3 regions of the Clostridium sp. LBM24168 genome follow, and region 2 is predicted to be linked to each of the others. Evidence: a T-box and tRNA genes for the amino acid it is inferred to sense, from the RefSeq annotation. Region 2 holds a T-box; the other regions hold tRNA genes.
What was found. The T-box of region 2 lies ahead of alaS (alanine--tRNA ligase). A T-box ahead of a tRNA ligase gene usually reads a tRNA of that ligase, here a tRNA-Ala.

Region 1 (3,286 bases), 1.5 Mb from region 2:
ACTCCAGCTTCATGCAGGCGGGTTTCAGCCTGCAATCCGAACTGGGAACAGTTTTTGAGTTTCGCTCCACCTCGCGGTATTGCTTCTCTTTGTTCTGCCCATTGTAGCACGTGTGTCGCCCTGGACATAAGGGGCATGATGATTTGACGTCATCCCCACCTTCCTCCGCGTTAACCGCGGCAGTCTCGTTAGAGTGCTCATCTTAATGTTAGCAACTAACAACAAGGGTTGCGCTCGTTGCAGGACTTAACCTAACATCTCACGACACGAGCTGACGACAACCATGCACCACCTGTCTCCCTGCCCCGAAGGGCTTCGCCTGTCTCCAGGCTATGCAGGGGATGTCAAGTCCAGGTAAGGTTCTTCGCGTTGCTTCGAATTAAACCACATGCTCCGCTGCTTGTGCGGGCCCCCGTCAATTCCTTTGAGTTTTAATCTTGCGATCGTACTTCCCAGGCGGAGTACTTATTGTGTTTACTGCGGCACAGAAGGGGTCGATACCTCCTACACCTAGTACTCATCGTTTACGGCATGGACTACCAGGGTATCTAATCCTGTTTGCTACCCACGCTTTCGTGCCTCAGCGTCAGTTACAGTCCAGAGAACCGCCTTCGCCACTGGTGTTCTTCCTAATCTCTACGCATTTCACCGCTACACTAGGAATTCCGTTCTCCTCTCCTGCACTCCAGATATCCAGTTTGAAATGCAGCACCCAGGTTAAGCCCGGGTATTTCACATCTCACTTAAACATCCGCCTACGCACCCTTTACGCCCAGTAAATCCGGACAACGCTCGCCACCTACGTATTACCGCGGCTGCTGGCACGTAGTTAGCCGTGGCTTCCTCCTCTGGTACCGTCATTATCGTCCCAGAAGACAGGGCTTTACAATCCGAAGACCTTCATCACCCACGCGGCGTTGCTGCATCAGGCTTTCGCCCATTGTGCAATATTCCCCACTGCTGCCTCCCGTAGGAGTCTGGACCGTATCTCAGTTCCAATGTGGCCGATCACCCTCTCAGGTCGGCTACGCATCGTTGCCTTGGTAGGCTTCTACCCCACCAACTAGCTAATGCGCCGCGGGTCCATCTCAAAGCGGATTTCTCCTTTCATCCAGAATTCATGCGATTTCTGGTATTATGCGGTATTAATCTCCCTTTCGGGAGGCTATCCCCCTCTTTGAGGCAGGTTACCCACGTGTTACTCACCCGTCCGCCGCTAAGTTGCCCCCGAAGGGGTTCCTTCGCTCGACTTGCATGTGTTAGGCACGCCGCCAGCGTTCGTCCTGAGCCAGGATCAAACTCTCAATTTAAAAGTTTGTCTCTACTCATTTACTTCATTGCTGCATCTCTGCAGCCCAAAAGAATTGCTGGTTTATTTCTTCAAGTTTTCACTTGTTTCTTATTCTGTTTAATTTTCAAGGATCATCTTATTCAAATCAACAACTCGTTTATATTAACACATTACATTAAATATGTCAATACTTATTTTATACATAATTTAATATATAATGGTTAATTTCTACTGTTATTCCCAAAATGACAAGTGATATTTTATCATCAATAAACAAACTATTTTATAATTCGACATAGATATATACAAATTTAATCTTTATTTTCTCTATAAATCTTCCTATCTCTGCATTTATCATATAATGATACACGTGGAATAGTTGTAAGGTATATCTTGTTCATATAAAAAAAAACCATAATCAAAATGATTTATGGTTTTATCAATGGTGGAGATAAAGAGATTCGAACTCTTGACCCTCTGCGTGCAAGGCAGATGCTCTCCCAGCTGAGCTATACCCCCATATGGTGGACCTTCAGGGACTCGAACCCCAGACCTACCGGTTATGAGCCGGTTGCTCTAACCAACTGAGCTAAAGATCCTAATTTAAAGTCTGACAATCAATTACATTCCAACGGATTTCTCTTCTATAATATTAAAACAATAACAGTTAACTTACCTGCTCAAAATAAAAAATCACGTTGTATTCACACCATCCTTGCCAGATAGTTTCATATATATTCCTCTTTACTACAGTTTATTATTATACTTTCTTTTTTTCAAACTGTCAACACTTTTTTCATACACACGGATTATTGATTTTATGAATTTAATCCATGTGTATGTATGAAAGATAACTTTATTTTAGATTTCTCACTAAATCTTTAAATTTATTTCCCCTGACCTCAAAATTTTCAAACATGTCAAAGCTAGCACATGCAGGTGAAAGAGTAACAATGTCACCATTAATGGCTACCTGTTTAGCTTTCACTACAGCTTCCTCAAGTGAATTAACAACAACTATTGGGACTTCAACTTTTTTTGATATCTTTAAGTTTTCAAATGCTTTCATTATTTTATCTTTTGTTGCACCAAGTAAAATAAGCATCTTTATTTTAGAATATCCTTCTTCTGCAAGTATATCAAAAGGAATTTTTTTATCATATCCTCCTGCTATAAGTATAACAGGTTTTTCAAAAGCCTTGAGCCCTGCCAAAGTCCTTGTAGGACTTGATGCTATGGAATCATTATAATATTTAACACCATTTAATTCTCTTATAAATTCACATCTATGTTCCACTCCTTCAAAAGTAGTGGCAATTTTCCTCATACTACAGGTGGACACATCATCCTTTACAGCACAAAATGCGGTTAATAGGTTAGCTACATTATGCATGCCCCTCAATTTAATCTCATCAAGCTTACATACTTCATTATTATCAATATACAATGCACCGTTCTTTAGATATCCCCCAGATTTAAGTTCTTCCTTAATGCTAAATTGCCTTACTCTTCCTAATGCTTCTTTTACCATATCATTGGTATAATCATTATCTTTATTCAATACTACTAAATCTTTTTCTTTTTGATGTTTGAATATATTTTTCTTAGCATCCACATATTCATTCATATTTTTGTGTATATCCAGATGATTTGGACTTATATTTGTAACTACAGCTACTTGTGGAGAAACTTTCATAGTCATAAGCTGAAAGCTGGAAAGCTCCATTACAACCTTATCATTTTTATTTATCTTCTCTATTTTATCAAAAAGAGGAGTTCCTATATTTCCACCAATCCAGCTTTTATAACCTTCTTCTTTCAACATATTATATATAAGCGTAGTTGTAGTTGTCTTGCCATCGCTTCCTGTAACTCCAAATATTTTAGCTGAGCAATATTTAACAAATTCCTCAACTTCAGAAGTTATATATGCACCACTATTTTCTGCTCTAATAAGTGCCGGACTATCTATTCTCATTGATGGAGTTTTAAATA
Region 2 (3,286 bases):
TCTGTTTATCATATCTTTTTTAATAACATATGCTTTGAAGCCCTTTCACATGAAACTTGTTGATGAGGGAGTCAACAAGTCAATATCAGCTCTTATACTTATATGTATCATAGTATTAATAATAGTAGGAGGATTTTTAGCTGCTCTCCCATATTTTTTCAAGGGGAATCTAAATGTAAAAAATGCTTTAAACAGCATACAGGATTTGATAAATAATATATATACCAGCTTAAAACCTATTAAAAATAGTGGAATATTTCATACTTTTACAAATAATATATATTATAAACTGCAAGATGTAATAATAGGAATATCGGGGAAAATATATGATTTTATATTAAATCTAAGTAGCATACTAATATATGCAATTATAGTACCTATAATAGTATATTACTTTTTAGTAGATGGAAAACGTATAGAATATGGTATATTGAATTTTTTCCCTATAAAGAGTAGAAGTACAGTTTATAAAATAAGCTGTCACATAGATAAGATACTTGGCAGATATATAGTAAGCCAATTGATTTTAAGTTTATTTGTAGGAATAGCTACATTTGTAATACTTGTACTATTAAAAGTGAATTTTCCAATTATACTTTCTTTGATAAATGCTTTTTTTAATATAATACCATATTTCGGTCCCATATTTGGAACGCTTCCAGCCATTTTTATAGCTTTCATGAATTCTCCGAAAACTGCAATTGAGGTTACAATATGGCTATACGCACTTCAGCAAATAGAAGGAAACATATTGTGTCCTAAAATAACAGCAGATAGCATAAGCATGCATCCTCTTACGGTAATTTTATTGCTCCTTATAGGAGATAAGGCAGCAGGATTTATAGGAATGGTGGCTGCTGTACCTCTCGGCGTTATAGTCAAAATAATTTATGAAGATTTGAGATACTATATATTCTGAAGCATATATACAATATAAGATATGTATTGACATCAGAACATATTTTATTTATAATTCTATAGTAATTGAATAAGTTAGAGCAATGATGGGAATAAGTAAGTATATTTTTTCATGAAGAGAGGAAGTGGAAGGTGGAAACTTCTTGTTAAAGTATATTGAAGCTATCCAGGAGTCATTTGAATATTAAGAGACATAAATTGAAATTTAATTTATGTAATTAGGGTGGTACCACGGAATTAGCTTTCGTCCCTTAGGGATGTAAGCTTTTTTTATTTTACATCGTTCTTTTTAATAGGAAAAGGAGAGATACATATAATGAAAAATTTAGGATTAAATGAAATAAGAGAAATGTACTTAAGCTTTTTTGAAAGCAAGGAACATTTGAGGTTGCCAAGTTTTTCTCTAGTTCCCGAACATGATAAGAGTCTACTTTTGATAAATGCAGGGATGGCTCCTCTCAAACCTTATTTTACTGGACTTCAGATTCCACCGAGAAGGAGAATTACTACATGTCAGAAGTGTATAAGAACCGGTGATATTGAAAATGTAGGTAAAACGTCAAGGCATGGTACATTTTTCGAAATGCTTGGGAATTTTTCCTTTGGAGATTACTTTAAAGTTGAAGTAATACCATGGGCGTGGGAATTTATAACTGAGGTTATGAATCTTCCTAAAGAAAGGCTTTATGTTACTATATATCTGGATGATGATGAAGCCTATGATATATGGACAAAGAAAACGGATATAGATCCATCTAGAATATTTAGGCTCGGTAAAGAAGATAATTTTTGGGAACATGGTGAAGGACCATGTGGTCCATGCTCTGAAATCCATTTTGACAAGGTTGGGTTAGATATAGCTAATGCAGAGGAATTTGTAAAAGCAGGTGATGAAGACAAAGTAGTTGAGTTATGGAATCTTGTTTTTACACAATTTGACAAAGACGAGGAGGGAAATTATAATAAATTGCCTAATCCTAATATAGATACAGGCATGGGACTTGAAAGAATGGCTACAGTAATGCAGTGTAAGGACAGCATATTTGAGGTGGATACCATACAAAATATATTAAAAGAGATATGTAAAATTGCAGGAATTGAGTATGGAACAAATAGTGATAATGATGTATCTTTGCGGGTAATAACCGATCACATAAGGAGTGTTACTTTTATGATAAGTGACGGGATATTACCGTCAAATGAGGGAAGAGGATATGTTTTGAGAAGGCTTCTTAGGAGGGCCGTTGTGCATGGCAAAGCTTTGAACATAGATAAAATATTCTTGTGGAAATTGGTGAATGTAGTAGTACAGAATTCCATTAAGGGTTATCCTGAATTGGATGATAAGCAAAAATATATTGAGAAAGTTATAAGACTTGAAGAAGAGAGATTTAATGAAACAATAGATAGTGGAATGACAATATTAAATTCGTTTATAGAGGATATGAAAAGAAACAAAATTAAAGAACTTTCAGGTGAAAGAGCATTTAAGCTCTATGATACTTATGGATTTCCTATAGAGCTTACAAAAGAAATACTTGAAAAAAATGATATGACTGTAGTTCTTGAAACTTTTCAGAAAGAGATGGAAAAGCAAAAAGAAAGGGCCAGGGCTGCAAGAGAACATACAAATTATATGGGAATAGATGATACAATTCTTGATAAAATACCTCTTGATATCAATACTCAATTTAAAGGATACGATACCTTAAGTTTGGAATCAAGTGTTAGTGTTATTATAAAGGATGAAAAAATAGTGACCAGCCTTTCAGAGGGTGACAGAGGAGTAATATTAACAGAATCTACTCCGTTTTATGCAGAAATGGGAGGACAGATAGGTGACAGAGGTATAATATATAATGATGAATTCAAAGGAGAAGTTCTGGATTGTAAAAATAATGTGGCAGGAAAGATACTTCATTTTATTGAGATAATGTCTGGTGAAATTCATGTTAAAGACAAGGTTAATTTAAGTGTAGATGAGGTTAGAAGAAGCAATATAAGGAAAAACCATACTGCAACTCACATTTTAGATGAGGCACTTCGAAAAGTGCTTGGAGGACATGTTCATCAGGCAGGTTCCTATGTAGACGATAGAAGATTGAGATTTGATTTTAATCATTTTGAATCTGTAAGTCATGAACAGCTTATTAAAATAGAAAATTTAGTAAATGAAATTATAATGGGAGCATTAAATGTAAAAACAGAGATAATGTGTTTGGAAGAAGCGAAAAAAAGTGGGGCCATTGCTTTATTCGATAATAAATACAAGGAAAAGGTAAGGGTAGTTTCAATAGGAAATTTTAGTAAGGAACTTTGTGGAGGGACTCATGTCAAGAATTCAGGGGAAATTGGATTGTTTAAAATA
Region 3 (3,286 bases), 1.4 Mb from region 2:
TAAAAAATATCCTACTGATACACATACCATTATAAGCGCTGCTAAAACCGCCAATTGTTTTCCAGCAAACCTAGTAATACCACTCTTAATGTCGAAATTATTAAACTTATTTTTAAAATTTTTTCTAAAATCTTTTTGTGATACAAATCTATCATTTAAATTTAAAGCCATATAAATCAAGAAAGTCAATATTCCAAGAAAAATAAGTAGACTTACTAAAGCGCTATAGATAGATTGTATAAGAGGTAATTTAAATACATAAAAAGATACATCTAAATGTAAGATTGGATCTTTAACATTAAATGGAACTGAATTTGTAAATTGTAGAATTCTATACCAATAAATGGATGAAAAAAAATAAGAAATAAAAAGTGATACAATAATATTCAAAAATATAACTATTTTTCTTTGAATATTATCTTTATTTTTATTAACTTCAATAACCCTTTTATACTTCATTATACTAAGTCTTATGCTTTTATAATAAAACCATATACATAAAAAACATATTATAAAAGCTGGTATCATTAATTTTAATGTAGCTTTTATTTGTGTAAAATAAATAGATAAATATCCTACTTCTTTAAACCATTCAATGTTTACTATAAAATTTACAATTCTATCTAAAAATACTACAATTAATCCTAAAACTCCAAATAAAATTATCGAACCTATAATTCCTCTTTTTTTCATAAATAATTCACCTCTTTTAAATTTTATTTTAGACTATTTTATTAAAAAGCATAATTTAGTTAGAAATTAAATATTTTTTATTTTTCAATTCTCTTTTGATATTATCAATAATAAAAGGACTTTCTGCAGAAATAGTATGAAGATGTACTCCACCTGTGAGTACTAGGAGCGGTTCTGAATTTGTTTCCTTAACCTTTGAAATAAAACTTTTAACATCATATATGGATTTTATCATAAGCATTCCTTTAATTTCACCATATATTGAATGTTCTATTATTACATCCTCAACAACTCCACCAAACTTAACAATTGTAGTTAGTTCATCCTCCATTTCATATGATTTATGTGAAACTGCAATCACCTGTTTAATTCTATTATCCTCACTTTTAGGAATTAAATATCCTTCTGGTGTTGCTATAATATTCTTACCTTCTGCCCTTAAAATAGCTATATCCTTAACTATAACCTGTCTTGTAACCCCTAATTCTTCTGCTAAAACATGTCCCTTTTGAGGCTTATTATTACTTTTTAATATATTTTCTATATGTATTCTTCTTTTTTCAGAATTCATAATTACCTCCAATTACTGCTATTTAAAACATATACCAGTTATAATTATATCACAAAACTTAAAATATACTCCGTAAAATTACCATAAAATTACCATAATAATATTCTAATTAATATCATCACAATATCTAAGTATATTAAGTTCAATATTATAATATGTATTTTTATTGTCGTGATTTCTCACTAGATAAATTATGTATTCATTATAACCAAGTTTATGTAATAAATTTGCTCCAAGCTCAGCATGATTATAGTATACACTTATTTTAGACATTTTAGATAAATTACAAATTTTCTTTATCCTACTTCTCGTAATTTTATCTAGTAAAACCATTATAGATTTATCAATAATATTAAACCTTTTAAATATTTTACCTATATCATGTAAAAGTGCTGCTTTTAAAAGCAATTCTGAATTTATATTTCTCTCACTGCAGATTTTTTCTACATCATAAGCTACTTTAATAGAATGTTTTTGTTCTGAAATTGACAATCTATTAAACAATCTTAAGTCATTATCATTTAAGATATTATTCAAAAAAATCATATCATGTTCATTTATATTAGAGCATAAATTCCAATAAAATTGCTTCAACCTATAAAAAAGCAACTTAACACCCCTTTATAATTATTTTTAATTTATTATATCATATATAAATACAACTTAAAAAGCGACTAACAAATATTTGCTAGTCGCTTATGGTGGAGATAAAGAGATTCGAACTCTTGACCCTCTGCGTGCAAGGCAGATGCTCTCCCAGCTGAGCTATACCCCCATATGGTGGACCTTCAGGGACTCGAACCCCAGACCTACCGGTTATGAGCCGGTTGCTCTAACCAACTGAGCTAAAGATCCTAATTTAAAACCCGGCAGCTACCTACCCTGCCACAGGGCTACCCCTGCAGTACTCTCGGCACGATGAAGCTTAACCATCCTGTTCGGAATGGGAAGGGGTGTTACCTTCACGTCATAACCACCAGATATTTGACATAAATCATTAAATATGGAAAACATATGTATACCATATGGAATACTATTGTTCTCTGAAAATTGCACAGTAAGATATATTTTGATCAAGCCCTCGACCTATTAGTATCAGTCAGCTCAACATGTTGCCATGCTTACACCCCTGACCTATCAACCTCGTGTTCTCCGAGGGGTCTTACCAGCTTACGCTGTGGGAAATCTAATCTTGAGGTGGGCTTCACGCTTAGATGCTTTCAGCGTTTATCCCTTCCCGACATAGCTACCCAGCAATGCTCCTGGCGGAACAACTGGTGCACCAGAGGTCAGTCCATCCCGGTCCTCTCGTACTAAGGACAGCTCCTCTCAAATTTCCTGCGCCCGCGACGGATAGGGACCGAACTGTCTCACGACGTTCTGAACCCAGCTCGCGTGCCGCTTTAATGGGCGAACAGCCCAACCCTTGGGACCTACTTCAGCCCCAGGATGCGACGAGCCGACATCGAGGTGCCAAACCTCCCCGTCGATGTGAACTCTTGGGGGAGATCAGCCTGTTATCCCCGAGGTAGCTTTTATCCGTTGAGCGATGGCCCTCCCACGAGGTACCACCGGATCACTAAGCCCGACTTTCGTCCCTGCTCCACCTGTATGTGTCGCAGTCAGGCTCCCTTATGCCTTTGCACTCTAAGAAGGATTTCCGACCCTTCTGAGGGAACCTTTGGGCGCCTCCGTTACTTTTTAGGAGGCGACCGCCCCAGTCAAACTGCCTGCCTAACAATGTCCCGTGACCAGTTTCATGGCCGCCGGTTAGAATTCCAGTACTGTCAGGGTGGTATCCCAAGGGTGGCTCCGCCAGGGCTGGCGCCCCGGTTTCCATACCTCCCACCTATCCTGTACAGACAATACCGAAACTCAATGCTAAACTGCAGTAAAGCTCTACGGGGTCTTTCCGTCCAATCGCGGGTAGCAAGCATCTTCACTTGCACTACAATTTCGCCGGATTTGTTGTCGAGACAGTGCTCAAATCATTACGCCATTCGTGCGGGTCGGAACTTACCC

Region 1: it has a tRNA-Ala gene. The T-box ahead of alaS (alanine--tRNA ligase) is inferred to sense a tRNA for this amino acid. The anticodon was not compared.
Region 3: it has a tRNA-Ala gene. The T-box ahead of alaS (alanine--tRNA ligase) is inferred to sense a tRNA for this amino acid. The anticodon was not compared.

The regions. Positions count from the first base shown of each region.
Region 1 covers NZ_CP196861.1:2,793,213-2,796,498, forward strand. Annotated here, with positions in the region: rRNA gene ACSVC9_RS13885 (16S ribosomal RNA) at 1-1,310, opposite strand, end outside; tRNA gene ACSVC9_RS13890 (tRNA-Ala) at 1,735-1,810, opposite strand; tRNA gene ACSVC9_RS13895 (tRNA-Ile) at 1,814-1,890, opposite strand; gene murD (UDP-N-acetylmuramoyl-L-alanine--D-glutamate ligase) at 2,148-3,286, opposite strand, start outside.
Region 2 covers NZ_CP196861.1:1,166,518-1,169,803, forward strand. Annotated here, with positions in the region: gene ACSVC9_RS05850 (AI-2E family transporter) at 1-919, shown strand, start outside; T-box leader at 993-1,173, shown strand; gene alaS (alanine--tRNA ligase) at 1,235-3,286, shown strand, end outside.
Region 3 covers NZ_CP196861.1:2,949,956-2,953,241, reverse strand. Annotated here, with positions in the region: gene ACSVC9_RS14730 (UPF0182 family protein) at 1-693, opposite strand, end outside; gene ACSVC9_RS14725 (3H domain-containing protein) at 749-1,264, opposite strand; gene ACSVC9_RS14720 (HDIG domain-containing metalloprotein) at 1,370-1,810, opposite strand; tRNA gene ACSVC9_RS14715 (tRNA-Ala) at 1,964-2,039, opposite strand; tRNA gene ACSVC9_RS14710 (tRNA-Ile) at 2,043-2,119, opposite strand; rRNA gene rrf (5S ribosomal RNA) at 2,129-2,245, opposite strand; rRNA gene ACSVC9_RS14700 (23S ribosomal RNA) at 2,334-3,286, opposite strand, start outside.